4 regions of the Kitasatospora sp. HPM-01-4 genome follow, and region 2 is predicted to be linked to each of the others. Evidence: riboswitches for the same ligand, from Rfam matches in the RefSeq annotation. Region 2 holds a riboswitch; each other region holds the start of a gene.
What was found. Region 2 has a riboswitch for cobalamin ahead of ACSMTC_RS23420 (ribonucleoside-diphosphate reductase subunit alpha). Riboswitches for the same ligand answer to the same signal wherever they lie in the genome.
Positions count from the first base shown of each region.

Region 1: it holds a riboswitch for cobalamin, as region 2 does, so the genes downstream of both, ACSMTC_RS03510 (ABC transporter substrate-binding protein) here and ACSMTC_RS23420 (ribonucleoside-diphosphate reductase subunit alpha) in region 2, are expected to answer to the same signal.
Region 3: it holds a riboswitch for cobalamin, as region 2 does, so the genes downstream of both, nicT (Nickel transporter NicT) here and ACSMTC_RS23420 (ribonucleoside-diphosphate reductase subunit alpha) in region 2, are expected to answer to the same signal.
Region 4: it holds a riboswitch for cobalamin, as region 2 does, so the genes downstream of both, ACSMTC_RS10875 (cobalamin biosynthesis protein) here and ACSMTC_RS23420 (ribonucleoside-diphosphate reductase subunit alpha) in region 2, are expected to answer to the same signal.

Region 1 covers NZ_JBPQGP010000005.1:859,555-863,838, reverse strand. The annotation lists gene ACSMTC_RS03520 (ABC transporter ATP-binding protein) at 1-677, opposite strand, end outside; gene ACSMTC_RS03515 (FecCD family ABC transporter permease) at 674-1,753, opposite strand; gene ACSMTC_RS03510 (ABC transporter substrate-binding protein) at 1,750-2,619, opposite strand; cobalamin riboswitch at 2,817-3,021, opposite strand; gene ACSMTC_RS03505 (multicopper oxidase family protein) at 3,393-4,284, opposite strand, start outside.
Region 2 covers NZ_JBPQGP010000005.1:5,371,480-5,375,763, forward strand. The annotation lists gene ACSMTC_RS23420 (ribonucleoside-diphosphate reductase subunit alpha) at 1-2,116, opposite strand, end outside; cobalamin riboswitch at 2,283-2,440, opposite strand; gene ACSMTC_RS23425 (GNAT family N-acetyltransferase) at 2,494-2,988, opposite strand; gene ACSMTC_RS23430 (helix-turn-helix domain-containing protein) at 3,570-4,284, shown strand, end outside.
Region 3 covers NZ_JBPQGP010000005.1:736,613-740,896, forward strand. The annotation lists gene ACSMTC_RS03070 (Dyp-type peroxidase) at 1-847, shown strand, start outside; gene ACSMTC_RS03075 (family 1 encapsulin nanocompartment shell protein) at 844-1,659, shown strand; cobalamin riboswitch at 1,855-2,067, shown strand; gene nicT (Nickel transporter NicT) at 2,100-3,206, shown strand; gene ACSMTC_RS03085 (short-chain fatty acyl-CoA regulator family protein) at 3,274-4,284, opposite strand, start outside.
Region 4 covers NZ_JBPQGP010000005.1:2,575,079-2,579,362, forward strand. The annotation lists gene ACSMTC_RS10865 (hypothetical protein) at 1-15, opposite strand, end outside; gene ACSMTC_RS10870 (alpha/beta hydrolase family protein) at 282-1,409, opposite strand; cobalamin riboswitch at 1,702-1,883, shown strand; gene ACSMTC_RS10875 (cobalamin biosynthesis protein) at 2,005-2,952, shown strand; gene ACSMTC_RS10880 (cobyric acid synthase) at 3,182-4,284, shown strand, end outside.

The DNA of each region.
Region 1 (4,284 bases), 4.5 Mb from region 2:
GCGACCAGTCGGCCGTCGAGCAGGACGGCGACCTCGTCGCAGTAGGCGGCGGCGAGTTCGAGGTCGTGCAGCGCGGCTACCGTGGTGATGCCCAGCCCGCGTACGGTGCCGAGGAAGCCGAGTTGGTGGCGTAGGTCGAGGTGGTTGGTGGGCTCGTCGAGCAGGAGCACGCCGGGCTCCTGCACCAGCGCCCGCGCGAGCTGGACCCGCTGCCGCTCGCCACCCGACAGCGTCGGCCAGGACCGGTCGAGCAGGTGGCCGACGTCGGCCGCGGCAACGGCATCGGCGAACACGGACCGCTCGTGGGCGCCGGCGGCGGAGTTCGTCGGCACGGGCCAGCGACTGCGGTGCGGCGTGCGTCCGAGCTCGATGACCTGACGGACCGGCAGCGACAGCCGGGTGTCCGCCTGCTGCTCCATGAAGGCCACCTGTCGTGCTCGTCGGCGGGCCGTGAGCGCGTGGAGATCCTCTCCGTCCAGGAGGACCCGCCCCGCGCTCGGCCGGGTCAGTCCGGCGACCGCGCGCAGCAAGGTGGTCTTCCCGGCGCCGTTGGGCCCGAGCAGGCCCGTGATCCGGCCGGGGCTGAACGCGAGCGAGACCGCGTCCAGCAGCGTGGCTCCGCCGATGCGCACACGGAGTCTCTCCGCGCGCAGTTCGACGGGAGGCGTCACCGTCACTGCCCCCTCCCCTCGGCCCGCCCCTGGCGCCACAGCAGCCAGGCGAAGAAGGGCGCTCCGAGCCCGGCCGTGATGACGCCGACGGGGATCTCCCGGTCGGGGAGGACCGTGCGTGCCACGATGTCGCTGCCCACCAGGAGGGACGCGCCCACCAGTGCCGACACGGGCAGCAGGAGGGCGTGGCGCGGGCCGCAGACGAGACGGACCACATGCGGTACGACCAGGCCGAGGAACCCGATGACGCCGGTGTTGGCGACCAGGCACGCGGTCACCAGCGCAGCGGTGGCGACGAGGACCCAGCGGGTGCGCTCGACGTGGACGCCGAGGGAGCGGGCGGCGGTCTCGCCGAAGGCGAAGGCGTCCAGGTCGCGGGCCGAGGAGGCCAGGACCGTGACACCGGCCAGCGCGACCGCGGTCAGGAAGACGGCGGTGGGCCACCGCACGCCGGCGACCGAGCCCAGCGTCCACTCCATGACACCGCGCGCCGCGTTGCGGTCCCCGAGGACCAGCACGACGAACGAGGTGTAAGCCCCGCACATCTGTCCCACCGCGATGCCGGCGAGCACGGTCCGGGCGGTCGGTAGCGACCGGGTGCGCGCGCCGGCCAGTGCCAGGACGACGACAGCGGCCAGCAGGGCACCGGTGAAGGCTGCCGTCGCCACCGCGCCGGTGCCCACGGCGCCGGACACGCCGACGCCGAGGACGATCACGGTGACCGCGCCGGCGGCGGCTCCGTCCGAGATCCCGAGCAGGAAGGGATCGGCCAGGTCGTTCCCGGTCAGCGTCTGCAACACCGCACCGCAGACCGCGAGGCCGGCGCCGGTGGCAGCCGCTCCCAGAACCCGGGGCAGCCGCAACTGCCAGACGATCTGGTCGTCCAGCAGCGTCACGTGCGGGCCGCCCAGCCCGAGACGGCGCACCACGACATCGATCACCGTCCGGACCGGCTCGTGTTGTGAGCCCACGGCCAGGCCGAGGAGCACGGTGGTCAGTAGCAAGGCCACACCGATGGCCAGGGCCGCCGTCGCGTGGCCCGGACCAGAGGGCCGCACGGCGGGGTGGGGTGCGGTGGTCATGAACCCGGGTGCAGTCGGCTCAGTCCCGCGGACACCCGGGCGGCACCGTCAGCGAGCAGCACGCCGGGAGTCGACTCCGAGAACGGCACCACCACGAAAGCCTTGTGCTGCACGGCGGTGAGCTTGCTCAGCACCGGGTCGTTCTCCAAGTAGTCGATCTTGGACTGGGCCGTGTCCCAGCCGGCGTCCGCGACCACGATGGCGTCCGGGTCCGCCGCGACGACCTTCTCCCAGCTCACGTTCTGCCAGCCACCGGGCAGGTCCCCGAAGACGTTGCGGGCGCCCACGGCATCGAGCACGAGTTGAGGTCCGCCGTGGCCGGCACCGACGAACGGCGTCTTGGTGTCCGAGTCGTACCACAGGACCTTCAGGCCCTTGCCCGCGGCCGTCGCCGTGAACTGGGCCAGCTTCTGCTCCTGCTGCTGCTGGATCGCGGCGGCCCGCTCCGTGACACCGAAGACCTTGGCGACGTCGTTCAGTTCGCCCCACACCGCCTGCCAGGTCGTCGGCGGCACCTGGCTCTTGTCCGAGCAGCCGAACGGGGACAGGTACGACGGGATGCCCTGGCCACGCAGTTCCTCCCGGGTGCCCGCGACCTTGTCGGTGAACGCGCTGGAGTAGGAGGCGTACAGGAAGTCGGGACGGGCCGCGAGGAGCTTCTCCTTCGTCGGGTAGTCCTTGGAGAGCACCGGGACGGAGTCGTAGGCCGCCTTCCACTTCTCCGGGACGGAATCGTCGAGGTAGGCGGTACCGGCCATGCGGGACTGCAGGCCAAGGGCCAGGGCCACCTCGGTGGCACCCTCGTTGAGCGTCACCAGCCGGTCGGGCGGCGCGCCGACCGTCACGGTGGTCCCGCAATTGGCCACGCTGACCGGCTCGGCACTTCCGGTCGTCCCGCCGGACGCGACGGGCGCGGGGGCGCCCGTGCAAGCTCCGAGCGCGCCGATGAACAGCAAGGCCGCGACCGCGCGGCCGACACGTATCGGACCTGCGGGACGTACGGAACGTATGGATCGGAACGGATGCGGCAGACCGCTGGGCACGTGTTCTCCAAAACCCTCGTGGAACATGTCGCGCCGTGGCCGGTCTCCTGGCTTCCGCATCGACGCGCCGCGGCCGACCTTCCCGAGCGGCTCTTCCAGCCCGCCCAGTGGCCCTGACCGCTGGGAAAGCCGGTCAGCGAGGGCCGCGGTACTCCGCGGCAACAGTGGCGAGGGCCGCACCGGACTCCGACCGGTTTCCCGAACACCACGGCGATGGCAAGGTATCAGGCATGGTCAGATTGGTGCTGGCCAGCTCGTGGGATGATCGTTTGGATCGTTCGTGGGGTTGTGGGAGGGATCGGCTGTGGGGGCCGGGGAGGGGGTCGTACAAGGGGTTTCCGGTTCCCGGCGGGGATCATCTCCCACGCGGTATGGCTGCACCACCGCTTCCCTCTGCCCTGAGCCGAGGCCGAGGCCGACTTCGCCGTACGGGCGTATGTGGCCCGAAAACGGCGAGGTCAGGCCGTGCCGGTCGGCCGACTTGAGGACGTCCACCGGCCATGCGAAGTGTCGGCAGCCGACTGCGGACACCACGAACCCAACCGCTTCCCGTGTCCCGCCCGCGTTTGTGCAGGTGGGACACGGTGCCACTCGGACTACCGCACGACGTTGAGGTAGCTCATCATGCCGTTGTCCTCGTGCGCGGCGATGTGGCAGTGGAACATCCACCTGCCGGGGTAGTCGGTGAAGGCGACCCGGATCACCACCCGGCCGGGGGTCCCGTTCACCGCGTGCGGCACCGAGACGATGTCCTGGCGGTGGGTGTAGGGCTGCGCCGCGCCGTTGATCGAGGTCACCTGGAAGGCGTTGGTGTGCAGGTGGAAGGGGTGGTCTTCACCGGACTGGTTGACGATGGTCCACTCCTCGACGGTGCCGAGCCTGGCGGGGGTGTCGAAGACGGAGGAGTCCATCGAGAACCGCCTGCCGTTGATGTAGAAGACGGTGCCGTCGGCGTTCTCGGACAGGACCAGGGTGCGGTGCTGTGCGACGGGGACGGCTGAGAGGTCGGCCGGGGCGGTCGGCATCGGGCCGCTCACACCGGGAAGGCGCGGCGCCTCGTCGCCGGTGACGTCGATGGTGGCCAGTGGGGTGTCGGGGTAGGCGTCGCCCTGCGGTCCGTTGCTGTACGCGGTGGTGCGCAGCACGGTGGTCCCGGGGCTGGAGCAGGCGGTGACCAGGACGTCGTAGCGCTTGCCCGGTGGCAGCAGCAGGGTGTCGGCGTCGCTGGTCCGCGCGACGGGGGAGCCGTCCTCTCCGATGACGGTGAAGTGGTGGCCGTCCAGGCGGAGTTGGTAGAAGATGTCGGCCCCGATGTTGGCCAGTCGCCACAGTTGGGTCTCGTCGGGCCTCATCGTGAGTACCGGCCGCAGTTGGCCGTTGACCAGGCGCACCGTCGGGTTGTCGGAGTCGATCGAGGTGGTGGCGGTGTTCTGCGCGATGTGGCCGCTCGCATCGAGCTGAACGTCCTTCAGCGCGAGGGTGTGCGTG
Region 2 (4,284 bases):
CGATCAGCGCGCGCTGCGGGAGCTCCCACGCGGTGCGGTAGAGCGAACGGACCTCGGCGGGCAGCCAGTTGAAGTCCTGGACCGAGCCGTTGGCCTCGCGCAGCGCGTCCCGGGTCTGCTGGTCCCAGACGCCCAGCTCCTTCAACTCCCGGACCAGGTACGGGTTGACCTGGAGGAACTCGCCGGAGAGGGTCTCGCGCTTGAACAGGTTGGAGACCTGCGGCTCGATGCACTCGTACACACCGGCGATGGACGCGATGGTCGCGGTCGGCGCGATGGCGAGCAGCAGGGAGTTGCGCAGGCCGGTCTCGGCGATCCGGGCGCGCAGCGCGTCCCAGCGCTCGGTCCACTGCGGAGCAGCGTCGAAGTGGTCGATGTGCAGCTGGCCGCGGGCGGCGCGGGTCTCCGCGTACGCCTCGTGGCGGCCGAACTGCTCGGCCAGCTCGCTGGAGCGCTCGTACGCGGTGAGCATGATCCGCTCGGCGATCAGCGTGGAGAGCTGCTTGGCCTCGGCGGAGTCGAAGTCCAGCCGGAGCTTGAAGAAGACGTCCTGCAGGCCCATCACGCCCAGACCGACCGGCCGCCAGCGGGAGTTGGAGGTGCCGGCCTCGGTGGTCGGGTAGAAGTTGATGTCGATGACCCGGTCCAGGAAGGTCACGGCGGTGCGCACGGTGGCGTCCAGCCGCTCCCAGTCCATCGCGTTCAGCAGGTCGCCGGCGGTGGCGCCGTCGGCCACGTGCGCGCCGAGGTTGACCGAGCCCAGGTTGCAGACCGCGGTCTCGGAGTCGTCGGTGACCTCCAGGATCTCGGTGCAGAGGTTGGAGGAGTGCACCGTGCGGCCGGGCAGCGCGGTCTGGTTGGCGGCGCGGTTGGAGGCGTCCTTGAAGGTCATCCAGCCGTTGCCGGTCTGGGCCAGGGTGCGCATCATCCGGGCGTACAGGGTCTGCGCCGGGACGGTGCGGACGGCCTTGCCCTCGGCCTCGGCCTTGCGGTAGGCGGCGTCGAACTCGGCGCCCCACAGGTCCACCAGCTCGGGGACGTCGGCGGGAGAGAACAGCGACCAGTCCTCGTTGGCGTTGACCCGGCGCATGAACTCGTCCGGGATCCAGTGCGCCAGGTTGAGGTTGTGGGTCCGGCGGGCCTCCTCGCCGGTGTTGTCGCGGAGCTCCAGGAACTCCTCGATGTCGGCGTGCCAGGTCTCCAGGTAGACGCAGGCCGCGCCCTTGCGGCGGCCGCCCTGGTTGACCGCGGCGACCGAGGAGTCCAGGGTGCGCAGGAACGGGACGATGCCGTTGGACTTGCCGTTGGTGCCCCGGATCAGGCTGCCGCGCGAGCGGATGCGGCTGTAGGAGAGGCCGATGCCGCCGGCGTGCTTGGACAGGCGGGCGATCTGCGCGTAGCGGTTGTAGATCGAGTCGAGGTTGTCCAGCGGGGAGTCCAGCAGGTAGCAGCTGGACATCTGGGGGTGCTTGGTGCCGGAGTTGAAGAGCGTCGGGGAGGAGGTCAGGTACTCCAGGCGGCTCATCAGGCGGTACAGCTCGGCCACCTCGGCCACCGACTGCTCGCTGTCGCCGACCGCCAGGCCGGCCGCGACGCGGAGCAGGAAGTGCTGCGGGGTCTCGATCACCTTGCGGGTGATCGGGTGGCGCAGCAGGTAGCGGGACTGCACGGTGCGCAGGCCGAAGTACTCGAAGCGGTCGTCGCCGGCCAGGTCGACCAGGGCGTCGAAGGCCGCGGCGTGCTTGGCGACCAGGGCGGCGGTGTCATCGCCGATCAGGCCCTCGGTGTGGCCGACGGCGATCGAGGCGGAGAAGGAGATGGCGCCCTGGCTGATCGCCTCGTCGGCGATCTCCATGGCGAGCAGGCGGGCCGCCAGCTTCGAGTACTGCGGGTCCTCGGCGATCATCGACGCGGCGGCCTCCACGGCCAGCCCGCGCAGCTCGGCGAAGTCCGAGCCGGCGTGGCGGCCGCGCAGCGCGGCGGCGGCGACGTGGCCGGGGTCCACCTGGGGGAGGTCAACGCTGCGGTCGGTGAGGAGCCGAAGCAGTGCCGCACCGGGGTCGGTCTGGGTGGTGGCGGCTGAACCCTGGGAAGGCAGGGCAACTGAGGCAGCGATGGTCAAGGCGCTTCTCTCCTGGCGGCGGCGTCGGATGAGGGTCGTATCCGGGTCGACGTGAGCGCAGGGAGGCACAGCGCGCCCGGAAAACCGGCGCGCTCTCTACCCCCTGGCCCACCCGCGAGGCCCGGACGTACTGCGGTGCTGCAAGGCATCTGCGGGGAAGCCATGTGGCACGCCGTCGGCAGGTAACCGGACTTGCGGGCGCTTGGAGAGCCGCCCGCTCACCGCTGCGGGGCAGTCCCGGACTCGCACCGGGTTCCCCTGCTTCGACAGCGAGAGCGAGCATACATGTTGTGGCGGTCCGACGATGCGGCACCACATGTAGTGCCGTGTGTCGCGGCCGGGCCAACCCTGCGGTTGTGCGGGAGGGGTGCTCAGAAGGTGATCGAGTACACCATGAGGTCGGTCCCGGGGGCCGGCGCCCAGTCCCGTTCGGGGGTCCGGCCGAAGCCCAGGCGCTCGTAGATCCGGTGCGCCGCCTTCATTCTCGGGCGGGTCGAGAAGGCCATCCCGGCCAGTCCCAGCTCCCGGCAGCGGTTCATCGTGGCACGGACCAGGGCCTCGCCGGCACCGCGTCCGCGGGCGGCGGCGCCGACCGCCAGCATCCGGATCTCGCCCTCGTGCGGCTCGGCGATGTCGGCCCACTCGGTACCGCCGACCGCGAGGGTCACACAGCCGAGGACCTGGAGGCTGTCCGGGTCGAGCGCGACGAAGAGCTCGGCCTCCTGGTTGCGGCGCCCGGCGTCCCGGAGGAGCTGGACGTAGCCGCTGTCCGGGGAGGTGTGACCGTCGCCCACGAACGCCTCGACCGTGACGTCACCTGCGGCTTCGAGGTCCTCTTCGAGAGCGCGGCGGATGAGGATGCCCATCCGGACAGTGTGCCCGACGGGAGGGCGGCGGCGGCAATCAGGGTGGTGGCGGGTCGGGTGGCGGCGGGCCGGGTGGAGGCGGCGGGCGGGACGGTCGAGGGGCGGGCGGCGCCGGACCGCGGCCCCGGCGGGAAGGCGGAGGCGGCCGGCATGGTGCCGTACAGGCGGTCGGGAAGAACCGGAGCCGCCGGGTGGTTGGGGCCTTCGTGACTGCCATCGGGACCGCCGCCGTGACCGCCTCCTGGGCCCCGCCCGCCGTCGCCCGGGCAGGGCAGCTCACGGCCGATGAGGAAGCCGAGCAGTCCGAAGCCGCCGGTGGCGCCGATCAGGCCGAGCGAGGTCGCGAGGGTGTCGGGGGTCATGGCCTCCAGCCTGGTCCGCGCGGGCCGGCGCCACGAGTGGCAGAAACGACCGGTTGCGTCGAAATCCTGCCAACCCCTGGCAGGCCGGGGAGCGGCCCTGCCGTCCGGGGAGGAGCCGCGCGGGCGGAACCGCGCGGGGCGAGGGCGCGTGGAAGGACCGGGGAGACGAGCGAGGCGGGAGGGAGCGGGACGGGGGCGCACGTACGGCATCCCGGCCGGATGCTGGGGAACGTCGCCGCCGTGGTGCTGGAGCCGGTCCACCCGTTCGAGCTGGGCGTCGCCGCCGAGCTGTTCGGGATCGACCGCAGTGACGACGGGCTGCCGGTGTACGACTTCGCCCTCGTCGCCGACCGCCCGGGGCGGCACCTCACCCACGCCGGCTTCGGTCTGGACGTCCCGTACGGGCCCGAGCGGCTGGCCGAGGCGGACCTGATCGTGGTCACCGCGGTCGGCCGGCGCGCGGAGTACCCGGCGGAGCTCATCGAAGCACTGCGCGCCGCGGTCGAGCGCGGGGCGCGCGCGTTGTCGATCTGCACCGGCAGTTTTCTGCTGGGTGCCGCCGGGCTGCTGGACGGGCGCCGCTCCACCACGCACTGGAAGCACGTCGAGGAGATGGCCCGGCGCTTTCCGCTCACCACCGTCGAGCCCGACGTGCTCTACGTGGACGACGACCCGGTGATCACCTCGGCCGGGACGGCGGCGGGGATCGACGCCGGCCTGCACCTGATCCGCAAGGTGCAGGGCGCGGAGGTGGCCCGGGGGATCGCCCGGCGGATGGTGGTCGCCCCGCACCGGGAGGGCGGGCAGGCGCAGTTCGTCGACCGGCCGGTGCCGGTCCGCGACGCGGACTCGCTCGGCGGGCTGCTCGACTGGCTGAGCCGCCACCTGGACCACGATCTGACGGTCGATCAGCTGGCCGCCCGCGCCCATATGT
Region 3 (4,284 bases), 4.6 Mb from region 2:
ACAGGTCTGGGGACGGCTGTTCAGCGGGCCGCGCCCGGCCGAGCTGCACCCGTTCCGCGAGCTGGCGGGGCCTGGACACCGCGCCGTTTCGACGCCCGGTGACCTGCTGTTCCACATCCGGGCCGGACGGATGGACCTGTGCTTCGCGCTGGCCTCCCAGCTCATGGACCGTCTCCGCGGCGCTGTCACGGTATGTGACGAGGTGTATGGATTCAGGTACTTCGACGAGCGCGACCTCCTCGGCTTCGTCGACGGGACGGAGAACCCGGTGGGCCGGGCGGCGAGTGCGGCGGTCCTGATCGGCGACGAGGACCCGCGGTTCGCCGGCGGGAGTTATGTGATCGTGCAGAAGTACCTGCACGACCTCCCCGCCTGGGAAGCCCTTCCGACCGAGGCGCAGGAGCTGGTGATCGGACGTCGGAAGGCGACCGACATCGAGCTGGACGACGAGATCAAGCCGCCCGACTCACATGTCGCGCTGAACACGCTCGTCGATCCGGACGGGACGAAACACGAGATCCTGCGCGACAACATGCCCTTCGGCAGGGTGGGTGAGGAAGAGTTCGGCACGTACTTCATCGGGTACTCCCGATCCCCGGCGGTGACCGAGACGATGCTGACGCGTATGTTCCTGGGCGACCCTCCGGCCTCCCACGACCGCATCCTGGACTTCTCCACCGCGGTCACCGGTTCCCTGTTCTTCGTACCCACGGCCGACTTCCTCGACGGCCTTCCCGATCCGCCCGGCGCGAGCCACCGGGAGCCGGAGGCCGACCCGGCACCCGGTGTCCGGTCGCCGGCCGATGAGTCCCTGGGGATCGGCGACATGAAGAGGTCTCGACAATGAACAATCTGCACCGTGAACTGGCGCCCGTCTCCGCCGCCGCCTGGGACGACCTGGAGAACGAGGCGCGACGCACGTTCGAGCGCCATGTGGCCGCCCGCCGGCTCGTGGACGTCTCCACGTCAGGCGGTCTTCACCTGGCCGGGGTGGGCACCGGGCACCTGGAGGCGGCCGACGCCCCGGCCGACGGGATCATCGCCCACACCCGCCACTTCCAGCCGATCGTGGAGCTGCGCGTTCCGTTCACCGTCGACCGCGAGCAGGTCGACGACGTCGCGCGCGGCGCCAAGGACGCGGACTGGCAGCCGGTGATGGACGCCGCACGGCGGATCGCCTTCGCCGAGGACCGCGCGGTGTTCGAGGGCTACCCGGCCGCGGGCATCACGGGGATCCGTGAGAGCTCGTCAAATCCGCCCGTGAGGCTGCCTGTTGAGACACGCGACTACCCGAACAGCATCAGCCGGGCCGTGACCGAACTGCGGCTGGCCGGCGTTGGCGAACCGTACACGCTGGCGCTGAGCGCCGACGCGTACACCGCGGTCAGCGAGACGTCCGACTACGGCTACCCGGTCATCAAGCACCTCGCCCGGCTCCTGGACGGCGAGATCGTCTGGGCGCCCGCCATCGACGGAGCCTTCCTGCTGTCCACCCGGGGCGGCGACTTCGAACTCTGCATCGGCCAGGACGTGTCGATCGGCTACCTGTCGCACGACGAGCGGACCATCCGGCTGTATCTGGAGGAGACGCTGACGTTCCTGGTCCACACCGCCGAGGCCGCGGTGGCCCTTGTGTCGGGAGCACCGGGAACCGCGTGACGACCGGCGGCGACCGGACAGGTCCGGGTCGCACGCCCCGGGTCCGAGGACCTGGCGAGTCGCGGGCCGCGTCGGGTCAACTCCCCGACGCGGCCCGCGACTCGCCCTGAGTACGCCGTCGGTTCACTACCGTGCGCCGGTGATGTCGAACACATGCGCAGCTGAGCGGGCTTGTGCGCTGGTGATCCCGCCCCCTACGGTGACTGCTGCCGTGGTGTTCGGGAAGACCGGTGTCCTGTGCCTTGTCACAGGAAGTCCGGAGCGGCCCTCGCCACTGTGATCGGGGAGTCTCCGTACCGTCCCGCCGCGAGCCGGCGGGTGGTCACTGGGCGCTGTGCGTCCGGGAAGGCCGGGTGCGGAGGCGTTTGACCCGTCAGCCAGGAGACCGGCCACGGCACCGCTTGAGAACTGTCCACGAGGTGCTGGAGAGGCTGCCCGAAATGACCATGCCCAGAACCGTTGCCCCGGCGCCCGCCGCGGCCACCGCCGCCCCGTCACTGCGCTGGGAACGGAAGGACTGGATCCGCACCGGCGGACTGATGGCGGTGATCCTCGCCATGCACGTCACCGCCTTCGGCATCCTGATAGCGATGGTCGCCCCGCACCACTACGCCGTCGGCAACCAGGTCTTCGGCCTCGGCCTCGGCATCACCGCCTACACCCTGGGCATGCGGCACGCCTTCGACGCCGACCACATCGCCGCCATCGACAACACCACCCGCAAGCTGATGGCCGACGGCAAGCGGCCGGTGTCGGTCGGCTTCTGGTTCGCCCTCGGGCACTCCACCATCGTGGTGGTACTGGCCGGCCTGGTCGCCACCGGTGCCCATGTCGTCACCACGCTGACCAGCGACGACTCCAGCACCAAGCAGGTGCTGGGGGTGGTGTCCACCAGCGTCTCCGGCAGCTTCCTCTACCTGATCGCCGCCCTCAACCTGGTCTCCCTGGCCGGGATCTACCGGGTCTTCAAGGCGATGCGGGCCGGCGAGTTCGACGAGCACGAGCTGGAGAAGCACCTGGACAACCGCGGCTTCATGAACCGCATCCTGGGCCGGCTGACCAAGTCGATCAGCCGCCCCGGCCAGATGTACCCGATCGGCCTGCTGTTCGGCGTCGGCTTCGACACCGCGACCGAGGTCTCCCTGATGGTGATGGCCGGCTCGGGTGCCGCCGCCGGGCTGCCCTGGTACGCGATCCTCTGCCTGCCGCTGCTGTTCGCCTCGGGGATGAGCCTGTTCGACACGCTCGACGGCACCTTCATGAACTTCGCCTACCACTGGGCGTTCTCCAACCCGGCCCGCAAGGTCTACTACAACCTCACCATCACCGGCCTGTCGATCGCGGTCGCCTTCCTGATCGGCACCATCGAGCTCGTCGGTGTGCTGCACGACCAGCTGAACCTCACCGATCCGGTGACCGGCTGGATCTCCGGCATCGACCTGAACAACGTCGGGTTCATCATCGTGGGCCTGTTCGTGGTGGTCTGGGCCTGTGCACTGGCGTACTGGCGCCTGGCCAAGGTCGAGAGCCGCTGGCCCAGCCGCTGAGAAGGCCGTCGGGCCCACCCGTGCGCTCGCGCACGGGTGGGCCCTTCGCGTACCCGCTCCCCCGCCGTCACCGCACCTCGTCGCCGGTCGTCGGGCGGACCGGGTACGGGACGAAGGTGCTGGTGTGCTCGTCCACGGTGAGCGGGCGGCCGATCGGCGGAGCGGCCCGCTGCGGGCAGGCGGGGCGTTCGCAGGTCTTGCAGCCGAGGCCGATCGGGGCGGCGGCGCTCTCCTCGGTGAGGTCGAGGCCCGCGGAGTACACCAGCCGTGCGGCGTGGCGCAGTTCGCAGCCCAGGCCGACGGCGAAGGTCTTGCCGGGCCTGCCCCAGCCGCCGGGTGAGCGGGTGACGGCGCGGGCGGTCCACAGATAGCGCTGCCCGTCCGGCATCGCGGCGATCTGGACGTGGACGCGCCCCGGAGCGGAGAACGCCTCGTAGACGTTCCACAGCGGACAGGTGCCGCCGGCGCGGGAGAAGTGGAAGCCGGTCGCGGACTGCCGTTTGGAGACGTTGCCGGCCCGGTCGACCCGGACGAAGGAGAACGGCACCCCGCGCAGGCGGGGCCGTTGCAGGGTGCTGAGGCGGTGGCAGACGGTCTCGTAGCCGACGCCGAAGTGGTCCGCCAGGCGTTCGATGTCGTAGCGCGTCGCCTCGGCCTCGGCATGGAAGACGCGGTACGGCAGCACCAGGGCGGCGGCGAAGTAGTTGGCCAGGCCGATCCGCGTCAGGGACCAGGCGGTCGAGCCGTCCGGGCCGTCCTGGGCGGCGAGTTGGGACAGCAGGCCGTCGTGTTCCAGATAGGCGAGCTGAGTGGCCATCCGGAAGGCCTGCTGGCCCGGTCGCAGCCGGGAGGACAGGTGCAGCACCCGGGCACCGGCGTCGTAGCGGTGCAGCCGGTCGGGTCCGGTGCGGTCGTCATCGGTGGTGGCCAGGCGTACGCCGTGCCGGGTGGCGAGCCGCTCGGCCAGCACGCTGCGCACCTCACCGCGCCGCAGGCCGATGGCTTCGGCCAACTCTTCGGCCACGGTGTCGAGTTCGTGGATGTAGTTCCTCCGCCGGTAGAAGAACTCGCGGACCTC
Region 4 (4,284 bases), 2.8 Mb from region 2:
ATTCCGAGACGTCACGCCGTGCAGTCTTCCCCGTGCACCGGCCTTCTGTCACATCCGGTTCGGCGCGTCTTCGGCCGCCCGGTTGGACTGGGTGGAAGAGATCGGGCAACAGCCCGCAAACCGGGCCTGATATTCGAATTGTTGGCTTGATTCGAATGTCGTGCACCCAACAAAACTGAACAAAGCTGATCGACGAATCATCAGATCAAGGCCGGAAGTGATCCTTTGGCGGTCCTGATCGACGTGATCGACGATATACTCGGAGTAACCGTACCCTTGGCTCAGAGCAGCGGCGTGAGCCAGCGGCGCAGCACCTCGGCGTAGCCGTCCGGATCGGCGTTCCAGAGCTGGGCGTGCTCCGCGCCCGGCACCTCGTGCAGGCTCACCAGGTCGCTGCGGCGCTGCGCGAGGCGGCGGGCGGCCGCGATCGGCGCGATGCTGTCCGCCGGACTTCCCAGCAGCAGGGTCGGCACGCGCAGGCCGGTCCCGTCCGCGAGGCGGGCGAGGGCCTCCAGGTCCACCTTGGTACGGCCTTCTGCGGCCAGCGCGCCCAGGTTGGCGAGGGCGCTCGGGATGCCGGCGCGGACGCTCTCCCTGCGCACGCTCGCCGACCAGTCGAGGATCGGGGAGTCCAGTACCAGACCGGCGATCGGCTCCTGCCGGGAGGACCTTTCGGCGGCCATCAGGCACATCGTGGCGCCCAGCGACCAGCCGTACAGCACCACCCGCCCCGCGCCGCTGTCCAGGGCGAACCGGATCGCCGACTCGACGTCCCGCCACTCGGTCTCGCCGAAGTGGCCGAGCCCGTCCGGCGACGGCGGGGCGCCGGCGTCGCCCCGGTAGGTGACGGTGAGTGTCGGCATCTTCAGCGAGCGCAACACCGGGAGCACCGGCAGCGCCTGGGTGCGGTCGGCGCCCGGACCGTGCACCAGGATCACCCAGCTGCCGCGCATGGCGTCGACGCGCCAGGCCGGCAGCGGCCCGAGCTCGCCCTGGACGGCGGTCTCGGTGAACCCGATGCCGAGGGCGCTGGTCGGGTCTCCGCGGTAGACCCGGGGGGTCAGCTCGACCTCGGTGCCGGCGGTGAGGGTTCCGCTCTCCGAGCGTTCCAGCCGACGGGTGACGGTCTGGACGTCGGTGCCCAGGACCTCGCCGACCACCGCGTGGCCGCCGCGCGGCCACTCCAGTGCGTAGCGGCCCGGGCGTACCGTCTCCGGGGCCCGGGTGAGGGAGACGCGTCCGGCGGCGACGTCGTGCACCCACAGGTTGGCCTCGCCGGGCTTCCCGAACAGCGGGTGGACCGTGCGCTCGGACACCCTTCGGCCGATCAGGACGATCGCTGCTCCGGCTCCGACGGCGGCGACCGCCACAGCGGCGGCCGCCACGGCGGCGGCGGTTCCCCTACGCATAGTGTTCCCCGGTGTGAGCTGGTTTGGAAGGCACCTCCAGTGCACTCTCCGCGCGGCGGGCCTGCCACCGGAAGGCGGACCCGCGAACGGCCGCCCGGGGCCGCGGCCTCTTTACCACGGCCTCTTTACCGCGGCCTCTTTACCGCGGCCTCTCTACTGCGGCCCCTCTACTGCGGCCAGGGCGGCGGGCGGAGAGCTCCCGGAGACGGCGTGCCGCACGGCGGGCGGCCGAGGCGGTTGTGATCAAGCCCTCCGCGCGGTTTGTTGACTCCCGGTCGCGGACCGTGGTGGGATCTTTCAGCCAAACGGAGGCATGCAGAGGAAGCCGGTGCGAGTCCGGCGCGGTCCCGCCACTGTCACCGGGGAGCACGCTCGATCCATGGTCACGGTGGTCCGGTCGTACGGCTGCTGGAAGGCCCGAGGGTGTGTCCGACCCGGAAGCCAGGAGACTCTCGCCCCCGGTACGTCGATCCAGGGCGCGGACCCTGAGTGAGGACACGCCCGCCATGCAGGCTGCCCCGGCCGAGGTCAGGCCGCCGTTCGACCGAGCCGTACCCGTCGCCCGGGCCGCCGCCGAATCCGCGCCGTGCCCCGCCTGAATCGCGGCTCCGCCTTCGCCCTGGGCAGCATCGCCGGCTACCTCGCCGACGCCGCCTTCGCCGACCCCCGGCGCGGCCACCCGGTCGCCGTCTTCGGTACCGCTGCCGGGCGGCTGGAGCGCGCCCTGTGGCGTGACCACCGGGCGGCCGGCGCCGTGTACACCGCCGTCTGCGTCGGCACGGTCGCGGCCGGGGCGCACCTCGCCGGACGGGCACTCGGGCGCAGCCGGTACGGGCAGGCCGCGCTGGCCGCCGCCGCGACCTGGACGGTGCTCGGCGGTACCTCGCTGACCCGGGAGGCCACGACCATCGGCCGTTCCCTGCGCGCCGGTGAGCTCGCCGCCGCCCGGGAGCGGCTGCCTCATCTGTGCGGCCGCGATCCGAGCTCGCTGGACGAGCAGCAGATCGCGCGCGCGGTCGTCGAGTCGGTGGCCGAGAACACCGCCGATGCCGTGGTCAACGCGCTGACCTGGGGTGCGCTGGCCGGTACGCCCGGGCTGCTGGCCTTCAGGGCCGTCAACACGCTGGACGCGATGGTCGGGCACCGTTCGCCGCGCCACCTGCGCTTCGGCTGGGCCTCGGCGCGGCTGGACGACCTGGCCGGCTGGCCCGGTGCCCGGCTGACCGCCCTGCTCGCGGTGGCCGCCGCACCCGAACCCCGAAGGGCCTGGCGCGTCTGGCGGCGGGACGGCTCAGCGCACCCGAGTCCCAACGCCGGGCAGGCCGAGTCCGCGTTCGCCGGGGCGCTCGGGGTCCGGCTGGGCGGGACGCTGCGGTACGGCGAGCGGGTGGAGCACCGGCCGGTGCTCGGTGCGGAGTTGCGGCCGGTGGCGGTCGAGGACATCGAGCGGGCGTGCCTGCTCTCCCGGCGGGTCGGGGCCCTGGCGCTGGCGGTCACCGTGACCGCTCGGGCGCTGTGGGCCTGGCGGCGGGGGCGGTCGTGAGCCGCGGTCTGATGGCGGGTCCGGGCGGGCGGGTGGCCCCTGGGGAGCGCACGGAACCGCGCGAGCGGCTCGTCGAGGCAGTCCGCGCTTGTTCGCGTGTTTCCTCGCGCCCCCGGACGGTGCCGGAGCGGGTGGCCGGGAGCGGTGCCGAGGCGGACGGCCGCTCGCGCGGTTCCTCGCGCCTGCGGGTACTGCCCTTGGGAAGGACTGTCGAGCGGAGCGGAGGAGCATGAGCGGGGCACTGCTGGTCGCCGGGACGACCTCGGATGCGGGCAAGAGCGTGGTCACGGCGGGCATCTGCCGCTGGCTGGCCCGACAGGGCGTCAGGGTGGCGCCGTTCAAGGCGCAGAACATGTCGCTCAACTCCTTCGTCACGGCCGACGGCGCCGAGATCGGCCGCGCGCAGGCGATGCAGGCTCAGGCCGCCCGGGTCGAGCCGGAGGCGGCGATGAATCCCGTGCTGCTGAAGCCCGGTGGCGACGGCCGCAGCCAGGTGGTGCTGCTCGGCAGGCCGGTGGCCGAGGTGGGTGCGCTGGACTACCGCGAGCGCAAGCCCGTCCTGCTGGAGCGGGCCCTGGAGTGCCTGGCCGATCTGCGGAGCCGGTACGAGGTGGTGGTCTGCGAGGGCGCGGGCTCGCCCGCCGAGATCAACCTGCGGGACCGGGACATCGCCAACATGGGGCTGGCCACGGCCGCCGGGCTGCCGGTGGTGGTGGTCGGGGACATCGACCGGGGCGGGGTCTTCGCCGCGATGTACGGGACGCTGGCGCTGCTCTCGGCACAGGACCAGCGGCATGTCGCCGGCTGGTTCGTCAACAAGTTCCGGGGCGACGCGCGGCTGCTGGCACCGGGCCTGGAGATGCTGCACCGGCTGACCGGGCGTCCGGTGCTCGGCACCCTGCCGATGCTCTCCGGTCTGTGGCTGGACGCCGAGGACTCGCTGGACCTGACCACCGTGGTGGACCGGGGCCAGGTGAGCGGCCCGGTCGGGCGGGACGTGCTGCGGGTGGCCGTGGTGCGGTTCCCGAGGCTGTCCAACTTCACCGATGTGGACGCGCTGGCGCAGGAGCCCGGTGTGCTGGTCCGCTGGGCGACCAGGCCCGAGGAACTGGCCGACGCCGACCTGGTGGTGCTGCCGGGCACCCGGGCCACCGTCGCCGACCTGGCCTGGCTGCGCGAGCGCGGCATGGAGCCCGCGCTGAGGGCACGGGTGGCCGCCGGGCTCCCGGTGCTCGGGGTCTGCGGCGGCTACCAGATGCTCGGACGGGTGATCGTGGACGAGGTCGAGTCCAGGGCCGGCGAGGTCGCCGGACTCGGGCTGCTGCCCACCCG